DNA from 3 places in the Granulicella arctica genome. Region 2 is predicted to be linked to each of the others. Evidence: riboswitches for the same ligand, from Rfam matches in the RefSeq annotation. Region 2 holds a riboswitch; each other region holds the start of a gene.

Region 1 (4,861 bases), 1.1 Mb from region 2:
CTTATTTGTCATTTCCATCGCGAAGGGCAAAACACCCACCATCTCATGGTCTTTGCCATCGCTCGTCGTAAGCTGCCGTGAGAGATAGATCATTCCTCCGCATTCGGCGTAGATCAATCCTCCTAATGCAGAGAACGTCCGGATGTCTTGTAGCAAGCTTAGATTCTTGCTAAGTTGCTCCGCGTACAACTCTGGGTAGCCTCCACCAAAGTACAAGGCATCGAGGTTTGACGGAAGCTGCGCATCATTCAGAGGGCTAAATGAAATGAGTACGGCACCCTGTTTGCGGAGCAAGTCAAAATTATTTTCATAGTAAAAAGAGAAAGCTCGATCACGAGCCACTCCTATTCTGACGGCCGACAGTTCGGGCTCCCATGTCGCAGTGTGAAGAGGTGTTACTTCCTCGACATACTCGAGGGCGAGGATTCGCTCCAGATCAAAGTGCTTTTCAGCTAGCGCCGCAAGAACATGAGTGAGTTCCTTTGTGGCGCATTCATCGCTGACTGCTTCCTCCACCGTCTGCAAGCCGAGGTGACGTTCGGGGATGGTGATCTCAGGATTTCGTGGAAGCCAGCCAAGGACAGGAGTCTTGCATGAGGCGTCGATGGCAGTTTGCAGCATTTTGAAGTGACGCTCACTGGCGCAACGATTAAGGATGACCCCGGAGATTACCAGCTGCGGGTCAAATAACTCAAAGCCGAGCACGACCGCAGCAATGCTTCGCGCGCTCTTTGCCGCATCGAGAACGAGCACCACTGGTAGCTTCAGCAGTTTGGCGATCTCTGCGCTGCTGCCCGTTTCACTGATTCCACTCTTCCCATCGAAGAGGCCCATCATTCCCTCGACGACCACTGCATCGACATCGCTTGTCGCTTCACGAAAGAGCGTTCGATTGGCCTCCTCAGTGAGCATCCACGTGTCTAAATTTCGTGCTGCACGGCCCGAGATGCGCGCGTGATGACCAGTGTCGAGGAAGTCGGGGCCTCCTTTAAACGCCTGCACCACTTGACCTCGTTTGACGATTGCCGCGAGAAGCGCGAGAACGACCGTAGTCTTCCCCACTCCACTCGCAGTGCCTGCGATGAGCAGGCCCTTCAAGACGTGAACCCGGGTTGCAAGCTTCCTTTGAGAACGAGTGGAAGACCTGCAATCATCAGCAACACGTTATCTGACTGTGCTGCGATACGTTGATTGATCTCCCCCACCAGGTCACGATAACGCCTTCCGAGCGGGTACTCAGGAACGATGCCGCTCCCAACCTCATTTGAGACAATCACCACTGAACAGGAAACAGAGCTAAGAGCAGCGGAGAACGCGCCTAGACGAGCCTCAAGTTTCGAGTTGTGGTCTGCTTCTTCTTCAAGCAGGTTTGCCGCAAAGAGCGTCAGGCAATCGACGAGGATCAAGTCGCAATGGGACGATGCAGATTCCAGAGCGCCACCCAGATCCAAAGGCTCTTCTATCGTCGTCCAGTGTGCAGGACGATCGTTCCGATGGCGTTGGATCTTGCTACGCATCTCGTCATCATTGCGCGCTTCGGCCGTCGCGACGAAGGTGACACGGTCCGATCGCTCAGCAAGCTGCTGTGCATACCGGCTCTTGCCGCTACGCACACCGCCGAGAACAAGCGTTACGTATCTCGAAGGTAGGTCGTGCATGTGACGCTCCTTGCATTTGCACGCGGACGTGCAGAAAGCAGAGCGGGAACTATAGAAAGGCAGCTGCCACATCGCCCCCAATGGGACCATGTGGATATGCTCTTCAACTCTCCCAGCGAAGTTGAATGTAGCCCAATCGCATCTGGCCGGTCTTCTGACTTGCGCTTCATTGAACTTTGAACGGCCTTCCCAGGAAGATTTCCCCAGTGGCTTTAGATGTTCAAGCTCTCAACGCTTACAGCTACGGGGTAGCGACGGATTTGCACCGTCTTCCCGAACACCAGATGTTCGATTTATATCCTGAACAGTGAGGGGGGTCAACCGGTAAGCGCTTGCGAAGATGCGTTCCAAGCTTTCTCTGAACTCACAAGCCGTGTTGGCTCCCTGACATTGCCGTAGTAGTCGTTGTCATTTCGATATGCAAGTCCTGTATGGCTGGTAACTCCTGAAACCGAAGAAAGCGTGCTCGCATTGCATCTGCAATCTTGCCGGTCTGCCCGAGCGCGTTAGACGCATCTTCTGTATCGATGACCAAGGCGGCGCATGACAGTTGCCGCGCGGCTTCCAGAGCCTCTTGCCAAGGATCGCCCTTGTTGATGGAGACGTTGGCACGACCGTCAGTCAACAACAAAAGCAACGTCGAAGGATCTACAAACTCTTGCGCGAGGCTTAGCGCGTGTGCAAGCGGAGTGCGGCCGCCCGTAGGCAGATATTCGAGAGCTCTCAATGCGTCGGCAAGCAACTCTGTAGGCTCGAGTAACACCTCTGCGGTGACACCTCGAAAGATGATGATCGCAACCTCATCTCCGCGCCTGAAGGAGCGTGTAAGCAGACTGGCGACTGCCCCCTTTACAGAGCGCATCCGCTCCTGTGCCGCGTGGGAACCGCTCGAATCGATCACGAATAAGTAGCGGGTGCCGGGCCTCGAAGCACGCACCTGTTCGTGCAGATCAGAGCTGCGGGGTTTCAGAGTACCTGTCTCGCGAAGCGCATGCTTGAGCGTGGCGTGGAGATTGAGTTCTATGGGAGTATCCGCTTGACGAGCACCTATTACGGCCCCACGGTTTGCGGTACCTGTAGAGGAGATAACCGCAGACTTCCGTGGATCAGAAGAGGTGACAAGGAGAGCAGGCGCTTCAACCTCCTTCGGTTTGAAGATCCGCTCCTCTATTGCTGATTCTTGATTTTGTGACTGAGATGCCGTCTCCGGCGGCTTGGTATCGGCTTTTGACGGAGGTGGAGGCGGTCGCTGCGGACCCCTGTCTCGCGACCGATGGGCAAGTACAAGAGGAAGCACGGTCACCAGATGGTGCGACTCAACGGAAGCATCGCCATCTAGGGCAGCCAATGACATGGAAGCTCGCATGATTGCCAGGTCAGCTCGAAGGGACCGAACACCGTGTTCACAAACCATTGCACTAATCTCGGCAAGTATTTCGGTTGAGCAGATCACATGAGGCAGAGACTTTCGCGCTGTAGCGATCCTCATTTGAAGGATCTCCTGATCGCGAGACCAGTCTCGTCCAAATGCCTCAAGGTCACGATCGAAGCTCATGCGACGCGCGAGTACTTCGCTGCGCTCTAACGGGTCGAGCGACGCGGCAATGTCGACAGAGAGCGCAAACCGGTCGAGAAGCTGTGGACGAAGTGACCCTTCTTCGGGGTTCATGCTGCCAAGCAGGACAAACTCCGCCGGGTGGCTCGCACTGAGGCCGTCGCGTTCGACTACGTTGACGCCGCTCGCAGCGGTATCAAGGAGAGAGTCGCCAAGGTGAGCAGGAAGGAGATTGATCTCGTCGACGTAGAGTACGCCTCCATGCGCCTCTGAGAGCAGACCCGGCTTTAGCATGGGCTTGCCCGCGAGTGTGCTCTCGAGGTGCAGGCCGCCAAGCAGCCGGTCCTCCGTAGCGCCGATCGGCAGATTGATAAACGGAGCAGGGGAGGGAAGCAGTGCAGCCAGAGCGCGCGCAGTCGTTGTTTTACCGGCACCTTTATCGCCGCGCAAGAGCACGCCAAGCCTCCAATCCACTGCCGCGAGTAGAAGAGCCAGCTTCATCTGCTCCTGGCCGACGATCGCCGAGAATGGATAGGTGCCCCCCTTCAAGAGACTGCCTCCCGCTTGTGTTCGCCCCGCGCCTCAAGCAGCGTTTCAGCCTCCAGCAAGACCTGCCGAAGAGCATCGAGAGTCTCTGGAGCAGGATTTTCCCAGAGTTCGCGTTTTGCCGCCTCCAGTAGACGTTCCGCGATTGCGTTCAGAGCCCATGGATTGGAAGCGCCGAGAAACTCGCGCATCTCTTGAGAAAGCGCATAGTGCTCTGCGAGTCCTTCGTAGATGAAGTCTGGAGCGATCTGCGCCGTGGCATCGAAACCAAAGATGTAGTCCACGGTGGCAGCTAGTTCAAGACCTCCCTTATAGCCATGCTGCTTGATGCTTTCGATCCACTTCGGATTGATGACTCGCGATCGATAGACGCGCAAAGCCTCTTCCTTCAAGTCCCGAATCTGGGCAGACTCCGGGCGTGAGCTGTCACCGAAGTAGGCCTTGGGTTGATTACCCGTCAACGCGCGGATCGAGGCAATCATTCCACCGTGAAACTGGAAGTAGTCATCGGAATCGAAGATGTCGTGTTCACGGTTGTCTTGGTTATGAAGCGCAACCTGGATGGATTTCAGACGCTCCGCAAAGACAGGTTGAGCGTCTACGCCGTCCGCACCCTTGCCATAGGCGTATCCGCCCCATGCAAGAAATGCGCGCGCAAAGTCCTGATCGCCCTGCCAGTTCCCACTCTCAATCAGCGGCAGGATACCCGCGCCATAAGAGCCTGGTTTGGACCCGAAGATACGATATCGGGCCTGCGCCTCAGCCTCGTGCGCGGGCAGTTCCTGGTGTGCTTGCAGATCGGCCAGATAGTGTTTTTTGGGATAGTTCTGATCCAGTGGTTCATCAAGTTCGACGACCAGCGACACAGCCTGATCAAACATCTCAATCAAGTGAGGAAAGGCATCGCGGAAGAATCCGCTGATGCGAAGCGTGACGTCAACTCGCGGCCGGCCCAATTGATCAAGTGAGATCGCAGAGATCCCTTCCAGTCGTCGCGACTGCGCATTCCACAGAGGCTCTACGCCGAGCAGCGCAAACGCTTCGGCAATGTCATCGCCGTGCGTGCGCATCTGCGAAGTCCCCCAGACGCTCAAGCCCATCA
Region 2 (4,861 bases):
TCGTGGAATTGGATACCGACCTTCAGGGTGTGCGCCCCAAGAACGCGAGAGAATCCATCGCTCAGATAAAAGGTGTTGTTGACCTGCGTCTCATTCGTGATGGGAACACCCATCACAAACGTTGGGAACGTGACGTTCTCGACTCCCTCAAATTGTGGAGCCTGTACGAAAATTCCTGATGTTCCTGCACCTGTCGTGAATCCCTGCGAAGCAAGCGAGACGCCGACACCGCCTTTCGGCTGGCCGATAATGTTCGCGTAACGAAGATAGCCCGCGTTGAACTCGTTCACCGCATTCGCTCCCACAACCTTGGTATCGGAGAAGGAGAACAGTTGTGCACGACCGATGGTAAGGGCGTCAAAGCCAGGAATGGACGCGCCGCCCTGCGCCCCAGGGTAGGGGTTATCCAGGGTGTAGTCGTCCACGAAGTAGTACCCCGAGACTCGCCCTAAGTGTGTGTCTGCGTCCAGGCGAATCGATCCCTTATCGTCCCGGTTCGTCTGCGCAGAGGCAACGCTTGAGAATTGAGCGTCATTGACGTTGGGCTTTGGAATGTACTGAAGCAGCGAGGTCCCGGGTGCGGACCATGCCGCGGTAGGAATAACTCCGTTCGAGAAGACACTGCTGTAGGCCTCTCCGGAGGTGATTGCATAGCCGAGCTTCTGCGAGAGAAGCGATGCTAAGTAGGGGCCACTGACCGTCTTGGTTAGCTCGCCAGCAAAGTTGCCCGAGCGTTCTGCGAGAGTCGGGACAGAGATATTGCCCGTAGAAATACCCTGATTCTTGCGTGTTCCCTGGTAATCGATGAAGAAGAAGAGATTGAGGCGCTCGAGCGGCCCTCCGATGGGTCCTCCTAACGCCATACCGAACTGATTCTGCTTGAACTCAGGCCGGGTGAGATCGAAGTATCCTCGCGCATCGAGCGAGGTATTTCGGAAGAACTCGAACGCTTTTCCGTGAAGCCGGTTGCTGCCTGATTTGGTCACAACGGTCACCATGCCGCCGTTGTAGTTGCCGTACTCCGGGTCGAAGTTGTTCGTGAGCACGCGAAACTGTTCAATCGAATCGAGATCAGGAACAACCGATGTTCCGCCGTTCATGTGTTCCTGAACGTCAACACCGTTCACCATGAAACCATTCGAGGACTCGCGCTGACCATTGATCGAGATATTCCCCGGATTCTCGTCGCCGGAAGGCGAGATCCCACCAGTGACGCCTGCCATGATGACGGCATTCGGAAGCAACGTTGACACAGGAGAGACACCGGGTTGAATCGACAGCAGATCGGTATAGCTCCGACCGTTCAGAGGCAGAGCCACCATTTGGTCGCCGGAGACAACTTCTCCGAGATGGGTGGACGAGGTCTCGACCCGAACGCCTGTCTCCGTCGTCACGGTGACCGTATCGGATCGATCGCCGATCGCAAGCGTGGTATCGACTCGCACCGCAGCGTCAGTGTCCACGTCCAGATTGGTTCGGCGCTGTGAGGTGAAGCCGTTAGCGGCGACCGCCAGATCGTAGTGGGCGACTGGGAGGTTTGGAAAAGAATAGAGTCCCTGAGCATTTGAGACGGCTTTGTAGATGATCATTTGAGCGGTGTTCACCAAGGTGAGGGTCGCTCCAGCAACGACTGCACCACTTGGATCGAGAACGGTGCCTGAAATACTTCCACCGGTCGCGGCAGACAGACTTGCTGTGAATGCAATGCAAACGAAGAGAGCGATGGTGACAGGAATTTGCCGAAGGATAAAACGTGACAGAGCTGAATTCGAAAAAAGCACGTACACCTCAAACCGCAGAGAGCGACAAGGCAGAAAAGCTCAGGGCAGATGAGCGATCGGCCCCGTTTCCTCGCGGGGTAGAATCAAAAAGCTCATCGTGGGTAGGTCTCCTGATTGACGGGTGAAGCTGATATTCCAGCTTCTAACCTCTCGCCTTCCCCGGCTAAAACCGAGTGGCACATGAGAGGTCTTTTCCTGATCACAGTGGCGGGACCATGCCGGACTTGCACCGGCTTCCCTGTTATGCCCTCGCGGGCACCCAAGATGTTGTATGACTTCAAAGTAGCACAAGGCGGATTGAGCGTATGTCATTTCTTCAGAACTCAATATCCACTTGGTCGCTCCACAAGAGAATCAAGAGCGGCTTCCAGGAAGGTCGAGATGGTTGCTGACGTATATCCCATAAAAAGACGATCGCCAAATCACCTGGCCAATATGTAGCGTCTCTTGGACATCGAGGCCGTCGTTGACAGAACAAATGCGACTACCACGAGTAGCTAGCTTGACCGCGTAAGCGCGTTCTAAAATAAGCGTGCCTGGCAATCTCATCCATCAAAAATTGAAAATAAGACCATCAACAAGTGTCAAGGACAACTCTGATTTATGGCCTGCAAGATTCCATGTTTCTTTGAGCTTTCCCCGCTTGACAACCTCCGCATGGAAGCGCGAAGCCATATCGCAAGCATTCGCCAATACCGCTTTTACCGTCGCCGTCTGCTCCCTACAATCGGCTCCCTGCTGGATCGACTTCCTCCGCGACGAATCATCCTGCCTTCCACTCTCGATTTCGCTTGTGACATGGCCTCCTCTCCTCACTCGGTGGTCACATCGCGCAGTTTATGGAACCTATCTACTTATATTTACAGGCGTTGTCGGTAACGGCACAGCTTGCCTATTCCCGGGCGGTGCTTACATGGTTTGAACATCGCCGTGGCCGCGCACTTGCCATCATTCTCGCAATAGTCGAAGAGTATCCGACTGTCGTGAACGCTTCAACCGCATAGCTCTGAGGAGATTCCGGCATAGATACAACCTTTACCTCTAGTCCGGAGGTCACACAGCCCTGTGCAGACTCGGCCACAGCCTACCCCTCGAACCCTTGCGCAAAGCGAGTCCTAGCTCCGAGACCTCATTGCAGCTAAGTCTTCTCGTGTAACATCTACTATTTCTTTCAGAAAAGCCATGGGACTGTAGCAACGAAAAAACAAACTCGCAGCTTTCGTCCTCGTCTCATCTAAAAAGTAATGCGTGCAGAGAATTCAAGCTCTCTCGGATCGAGCGAAGAAGTGATCTGGCCGTAGGTGCCAGAACCTACACTTGTATCTACATTGCCAAAGTTCGGATGATTGAGGAAGTTGAAAGCCTCTGCGCGGAACTGAACATTGAGCCTCTCTCGAATCGGAAAGGTCTTATACCCGGCCACGTTGAACGAGATCTCGCGTGGTCCTTTTATAGTACCCGGTCGAGCGTTGCCATAAAAACCATTTGCTGGAGCAACGAACGACCTTGTATCGAACCACTCCGCCTTTGTTTTAAGCAGCGTGATCGGACCGACTTGATTCGGACGTATGGCTAAGCCTTGCACACCGGTAGCCAGTCCTGGAGTCAGGGCGAACCCACTCTCGAGGACACCCAGACCTGCGAGACTCCAGCCTCCCAGTATCTGCCGTTCGAGCAGGTTGCCAGTGCGGCGGAACGCCTGAATGTCGTACACCCCAGACATGGTAAGCGCGTGCGTACGATTGAAGTCAGACAAGCCGTATTCGGGAGCCAGATTAGTCCAGTCTTGGACTCCTGTGCCTCCGCCGCCAGCGATGCTACCGCCGCCGGTGTTGCTTGCATGACCAAATTGCGAGAGTGATTTGCTATAAGCATAGGCGACGGTTAAGTTCACAGAGTTCTTGCGATAAACGAAACCCGCTTGCAGCGCGTTGTAGTTGCCGGAGCCGATGCCAGCTTCGGTATAAATGTTGGAATATCCTTTGTACGGACGAGTGTAGTTCGCACTGGTGAGATTTTGATTGATGCACGGATCAAAGTCATACTGCGTCGAAGCCTGCTGACCGGCAGTGCAATTCACGGTCGCGGTTTGCTGTGAAGGAGCAGTTACTCGAGACGGTTGATTCTGGTCGTAGCCGAACGTATCCTGGTGCCGAAAAAGTGTTCCCGCATACGCTACACTGAGCACCGCACTGGGGAACAACTGCCGCTCTAACGTAGCGCTAAAAGACTGCAACTGAGTTGCGGTAAACTTCGGACCAACAGCATCGAGAGATTGTGGAGTCGCTCCACTGGCAGTACCGGAAGTAGGATTCTCCAGTGTTCCTGAGTTGATATTAGAGCTCTGCGTGTAAGGCGGGTTCTGTCCGAAGGCGTTGTAGATAGCTTCGACTGCAAGGCGAGAGTAGCCAACTCCGTAGCCTGCACGAATTGAAGTTTTACCGTCACCAGTCAGGTCAAAGGCAAAGCCAACACGGGGAGCGAAGTTCTTTCGGCCTGCATTGAAGAAGCCGTCCGGAACCCCATTCTGTCCAGCAAAGACAATTCCGGTAGCAAGATTAGCCACTGCACCCGTAGTTGTAACAGGAACGCCACCAGCGTTGTTCTGAAAACCTCCACCAAGGGTTACCACCGGTGCTTGAGCAGCCGTGTATTGAGAGGCATAGAAAGAAGATACCTGATCGCCCGAATTGGTATTCGGCGAGAAATACACCCAGCGCAAACCAGCATTGATCGTCAGCCTGCGAGTCGCACGCCAATCATCCTGCGCATATGCTTCACCCTGACGATAGTGGAAGGAACCACTACGTTGGCCGCTATCTTGGTGATACGTCGAGTCGAGACCGAGGAGATAGTCTGCCACCGGATCTCCGGTGCGTACGCCGTTGAAGGAGAATGATCCACCGGGAACGGTGAACACATTCTGATTCTTAATTCCGGCAATGTAGAGCGCGCCGAACTGAAGTACATGCGAACCTTTTGTCCAGCTGACGTCATCCTGCAGAATGCCTTCACCATCCGAGGCGTGAATAGCGGGGGTGCCTGCCCCGAAGCCCGCGTAACCGCCACTGAAGTTAATG
Region 3 (4,861 bases), 1.1 Mb from region 2:
TTGGTCGGGTTCGGCTTAGGTCCAACGCGTTAGGTTGTTACTCCTTATCGCGTAAAGACCAGTCTGGCTGCAAGCAGAACGAGGAGAACGGCAAAGCCACGGCGAAGCACAATCGCGGATAGATGCTGCGCCCACATGCCACCAAGCCATCCTCCTACCGTGAAGCCGACCGCGACCAGCATGGCGAGTTTCAGGTCGACATGACCTGCTTTGTAGTAGGTCCAGAACGCGAAGGCACCTATCGGCAGGAGAAGGGTGGCGAGCGATGTGCCTTGCGCACGAATCTGCGACATGCCATAGAAGTAGATGAGAGCGGGAATGAGGAAGGCACCACCGCCGATGCCGATGAGACCGGAGATGCCTCCGATAACGATGCCGAGAGCTAGTCCACCTGCGATGGCGATCGGTGTCATACGTATGCCTGATGTGCGCTTGCTGCTGGCGCCTGGAAGCTTCCTGCGGTGACTTGTCGGGCGCTCTCGAAGCAATCAGCGTCGACCGGACAGCGGGCGCGTTTGAAGTGCTCGCGGAAGTTGATTCGTTCAGCAGTCATCCTCACCTCACCGCTTACTATATGCAGTCCGCGGGCTGTTGGACAGTCAAGCAAGACGTTCCCTATTTTGGAGAAGGTTTCCGTGTTCGAGGCCGGGTCAGATTTCCTGTCGGCCTTGGCGTGGCGTCGTAGGCGCTGGACCGCAGAAAGCGATGGAACGCTCCCGCGCTGCCCTGCGGTGCGGCCCCCAGGCGATAGGCCACAGTGAAGACACGGGAGAGCTTCAGCCCCTTGACGCGCGCGAGCTTCAGAGTGCCCAAGCTTAGCTGATTGCGGACCGCCCAGCGAGAGACGAAGGCTATGCCGAGGCCGGCTTCGACAGCGCTCAAGATCCCCTCGGTCGTATCAAGCGTCATGGTGGTGCGAAGGCTCCTGAGCTGAAGCCCAGCCTGCTCCAGGGCTTCCTCGACGACACGACGCGATCCTGAGCCATGTTCGCGGGTGACGAATGCGGCTGACTGCAGATCGTTGACATCGATATCCTGATCAGCCCACTCGTGATCGTGCGGGACGACAAGGACCATGTGGTCTTCCATGAACGGCTCCGCCTTTACGTCTGAGCGCAGAGCCGGTCCCTCGACAAGAGCGAGGTCGATACGATGCTCCGCAAGGGAGGTCAGCACCTCGTCCGTATTACCGCTCATGCCGGAAAGAGAGACGCCGGGATAATCCTTTCGAAAGGCCGCTAAGAGATTTGGCAGCAGATACTGCCCGATAGTTTGCGAGGCGCCGACGCGCAACTCATCGACACGGGTACCAGAGACCTCGGCGATGGCCTGTACAGCTTCGTCAACGATTGCCTTAAGGCTTAGCGCGTACTTGTGCAGCACCATGCCGCTCTCGGTGAGGGTTACCTTGCCCTTGGTGCGATCAAAGAGGGATACTCCCAACTCTTCTTCAAGAGCCCTGATCTGCTGCGTGACCGCTGGCTGAGTGATGAATAACTCTTCGGATGCCTTCCGAAAGTTGAGGCTATGCGCTGCAGCCCGAAACACCTTGAGTCTAAAGTTTTCCATAAAGCGGGCCCCCCGGTCCGACTGTCCACTCTTGTGTCTAACTTTAGCGCAGAGCTCTGCGGTGTTTAATCGCCGCTTGCGTCTTGCGGGGTAAGCAGAGATGCTGTCGAACGCACGGTCCAGACACGTCCGTTATAGCGGAGATCCGTCAGCGACAGCGGTGCAATGTCGAGTCGCCAAAAGGCTTGCGCTGGAGCGCCAAGAACATGAATGACAGCAGCGCGGATGACTGCCGGATGGGTGATGGCGACGGTGTGCCCGAGAAGGCTCTGAAGCTCCAGCCACGCTGCCACGCGTGCAAGAAGATCGTTGATGGACTCGCCGCCGTGCGGGTGCGCATCCGGGTCCGTCAACCAGGCGACGAGAGCGGATGGGTCTTCCCGCTCCAACTCGCCAAGATCCCGCCCGCTCCACAGGCCGCAGTCGAGGTCACGCAGTTCGGCCGACGAAATTGCGGTGAGCCCAAGGGCGGAAGCTGTTTCGAGCGTCCTCTTCTCAGGACCGGCGAGCACCTGCTGTGCCCGGGGACTCTGCCATTGAAGCAATGCAATTCGTGCAAGCTGGAAATCTTCCAGTGACTCGTTCGCGGGGAAGGAAGACTTGCGTATGGCGGAGGTGACCGCGTGACTGATAAAGCTGATTCTTGAGGTCATAGGTTCGTCGATTGTCTTCCAGATTAGTTAACCAGAGCTTCGGAATCTTGACATCGATCATGGTGGCACATAGGGTGGAATAAGCTTTGAAGATGGTGAACGAGCAGGAAGCAAATTATCGGACTGCTCCTCGCGCGTTTGAATGCATGATCTCAGGAGACTCCACATGGCTCAATCTGCAGTTGGTTCGATTACACAACCTGTCTCTCTCCCTGTGATCCCGTTGAGCGAACTGTTGCCATGGTTGCTCTTCGGCGGCCTGCTGATGCTGCTGGCGATCTATTTTGTCGGCGCAGAACAGGGCGCCACCTCCATCATCGATGGCCGTACGGTGCATGAATTCCTGCACGACGGACGTCATCTGCTCGGCTTTCCCTGCCACTAAACTCAACTGTATTGTCTCGTGAAAGCTCATGGTTCGTAAGCTGCTCGTTCGTGGGATTGTGTCTGGGCTGCTTGCTGGCCTGCTGGTCTTTCTTGCGGCACGCCTAATCGGTGAGCCACAGGTCGACAGGGCGATCGCCTTTGAAGCCAATGCCGACAAGCTGAAGAATGAGGCTCCTGAGCCAGAGATGGTAAGCCGTAAGATCCAGAAAACAGCGGGGCTTTTGACCGGCGTTCTTGTCTATGGTGCTGCTCTCGGCGGCATCTTTGGTCTGGTGTTCGCCTTGTGCAGCGGACGGGTCGGACCGCAGGCGCCCCGAGCGCTGGCTGCCTTCCTTGGCGGCGCTGGGTTCATCGTGATCGGGCTGGTGCCAAGCCTGAAGTATCCAGCCAATCCTCCTGCCGTGGGGAGTCCAGAGACCATCGGGGTGAGGACGGCGACATTTTTCTTTATGATCCTCATCTCCGTGGCCGCAGCTGTTCTCTCGCTCCAGCTATCTCGACCGTTGATGCGCCGATTTGGCGGATGGAATGGTTCACTGCTCGCTGCAACTGCTTTTCTCCTGCTAGTGGGTGTTTTCTCCTTTGTGCTTCCGGTGATTAACGAAGTTCCAGCGGGCTTTCCTGCCGACGTACTGTGGCGCTTCCGCATCGCTGCGCTCGGGCTGCAGGCGATCCTGTGGGCGGCGATCGGGCTGTCGTTTGGATGGCTCACGGAGCGCGAAACTCGCCGGGTTTGAAGGGCGTGCGGGTTAGCTTGTCGGACATTTGATAACGAGCAACGTGATACAACTTGATTAACCTACGGTGCCCGATTGGGCTTAAAAGGGAAGTCCGGAGAGATACCGGCGCGGTCCCGCCACTGTAAACAAAGAGACGCTGCCAGCAAAAACCACTTGGTTGAACGATCAGGGAAGGTGGCAGCCGACAGATACCTTGTCGCTTTGAGCCAGGAGACCTGCCAGGGTTATGTTGCAACGTTCTGCGGAGAACAGAGACCTTGCGCCTGATCGCTCGACCTTTCGAAGAAAACCCGTGCTTCCCCGTCATCCTGACATCTGTGTTCACGACCTTAGTCGCAGGTTCTAATCGACCGTGTGAGGAGGTCTAGCTATGGCAACGACGAACCGACAGCGCGTGGTGCGGGCAGACGGACGAGCCTTCAATATCATTCAGCACCGTGCTCATCTGAGCTACTGCTCTCTTGGCTGCTGCTGCGGCATTACGGAGCGGGGCTACGCTGCCGTTCCTGTGGACGTCTACAAGGCGGAGTGGCTGAGACGTAAGATTCGTCACGACGTCCATCTCACCCAGGGCGGGTGTCTCGGGCCATGTGCACTTGCGAACGTAGTCAGCCTTGTCTTCGATAGCAAAAGCATCTGGTTTCATTCGGTCAATAGCGAATGGCAGGTACGCCAGATCTACGACTACATTGACGCAATGCTCGCGGCGGATCGCTTTATACAGCCACCTGCGGAGTTGAGCGAGTATGTCTTCAATTATTACGATTGGGATATTCGGAAGCCCGCTACGTCGGAAGGTCTCGTCACACTGGAAAAGGTACAGCCTAACGGCGCGATCATGCTGTTGTCGCATGCCGATACGGACTTACTGACCCTGGTGAAGACGTCTGAGTTTCTGCCTGAAGAGTTGCGCGTCGGCGCGTTTTCGTTGAACGCTCTCCGCAACGAAGATCAGATGGACGTTTTGATCAGCGGAGAGATGAGCAAAGCGCGCGTCATCATCGTCCGCTGCCACGGGCCGCTCAGTTGTATTCCGGGATTTGCGAAGCTCAAGAGCACCTGCATCGAACGCGGCCAATCCCTTGTTCTGGTAAGCGGGTGCGGGGAGAACACGTCAGAGTTTTCGGAGACGATCAATGTACCGGCCGATGTGCTGCAGACGGCTGCAGACTATCTGGGGCTTGGCGGCACCGGCAACTTTGGGGAGCTGTTTCGCTTCCTCTCGGACCGCCTGATGTTGACGGGATACGGATACGCCGCGCCCGCTGCCATGCCGGAGCATGGGATCTACCTGCCGGATGTGGAGGTTGCAACGCTCGAAGACTGGGAGCGGCAGGCGGATCTGGAGAAGCCTACGGTTGCCGTGCTCTTCTACCGGGCTCATCTGATGAGCGGGAACACCGGCTTTATCGATGCGATTGCCAATGCGTTACGCAGCAAACAAGTCAATGCGCTTTGCGTGTTTACCTCGAGCCTCAAGGCGAAGGTTGAGGGTCGTCCTGCAGCATTTCA

The links. Region 2 has a riboswitch for cobalamin ahead of OHL20_RS00475 (carboxypeptidase regulatory-like domain-containing protein). Riboswitches for the same ligand answer to the same signal wherever they lie in the genome.
Region 1: linked by a shared signal. The riboswitch ahead of cobU (bifunctional adenosylcobinamide kinase/adenosylcobinamide-phosphate guanylyltransferase) and the one ahead of OHL20_RS00475 (carboxypeptidase regulatory-like domain-containing protein) in region 2 are both predicted to bind cobalamin.
Region 3: linked by a shared signal. The riboswitch ahead of cobN (cobaltochelatase subunit CobN) and the one ahead of OHL20_RS00475 (carboxypeptidase regulatory-like domain-containing protein) in region 2 are both predicted to bind cobalamin.

The regions. Positions count from the first base shown of each region.
Region 1 is NZ_JAGTUT010000001.1:1,179,063-1,183,923, reverse strand. It holds gene OHL20_RS04895 (cobyrinate a,c-diamide synthase) at 1-1,098, opposite strand, end outside; gene cobU (bifunctional adenosylcobinamide kinase/adenosylcobinamide-phosphate guanylyltransferase) at 1,095-1,658, opposite strand; cobalamin riboswitch at 1,786-1,958, opposite strand; gene OHL20_RS04885 (ATP-binding protein) at 2,023-3,762, opposite strand; gene cobN (cobaltochelatase subunit CobN) at 3,759-4,861, opposite strand, start outside.
Region 2 is NZ_JAGTUT010000001.1:107,504-112,364, forward strand. It holds gene OHL20_RS00475 (carboxypeptidase regulatory-like domain-containing protein) at 1-1,781, opposite strand, end outside; cobalamin riboswitch at 1,865-2,059, opposite strand; gene OHL20_RS00480 (TonB-dependent receptor) at 3,016-4,861, opposite strand, start outside.
Region 3 is NZ_JAGTUT010000001.1:1,172,082-1,176,942, forward strand. It holds gene OHL20_RS04855 (sulfite exporter TauE/SafE family protein) at 45-413, opposite strand; gene OHL20_RS04860 (LysR family transcriptional regulator) at 616-1,569, opposite strand; gene OHL20_RS04865 (histidine phosphatase family protein) at 1,635-2,222, opposite strand; gene OHL20_RS04870 (CbtB-domain containing protein) at 2,389-2,607, shown strand; gene OHL20_RS04875 (CbtA family protein) at 2,636-3,346, shown strand; cobalamin riboswitch at 3,395-3,584, shown strand; gene cobN (cobaltochelatase subunit CobN) at 3,720-4,861, shown strand, end outside.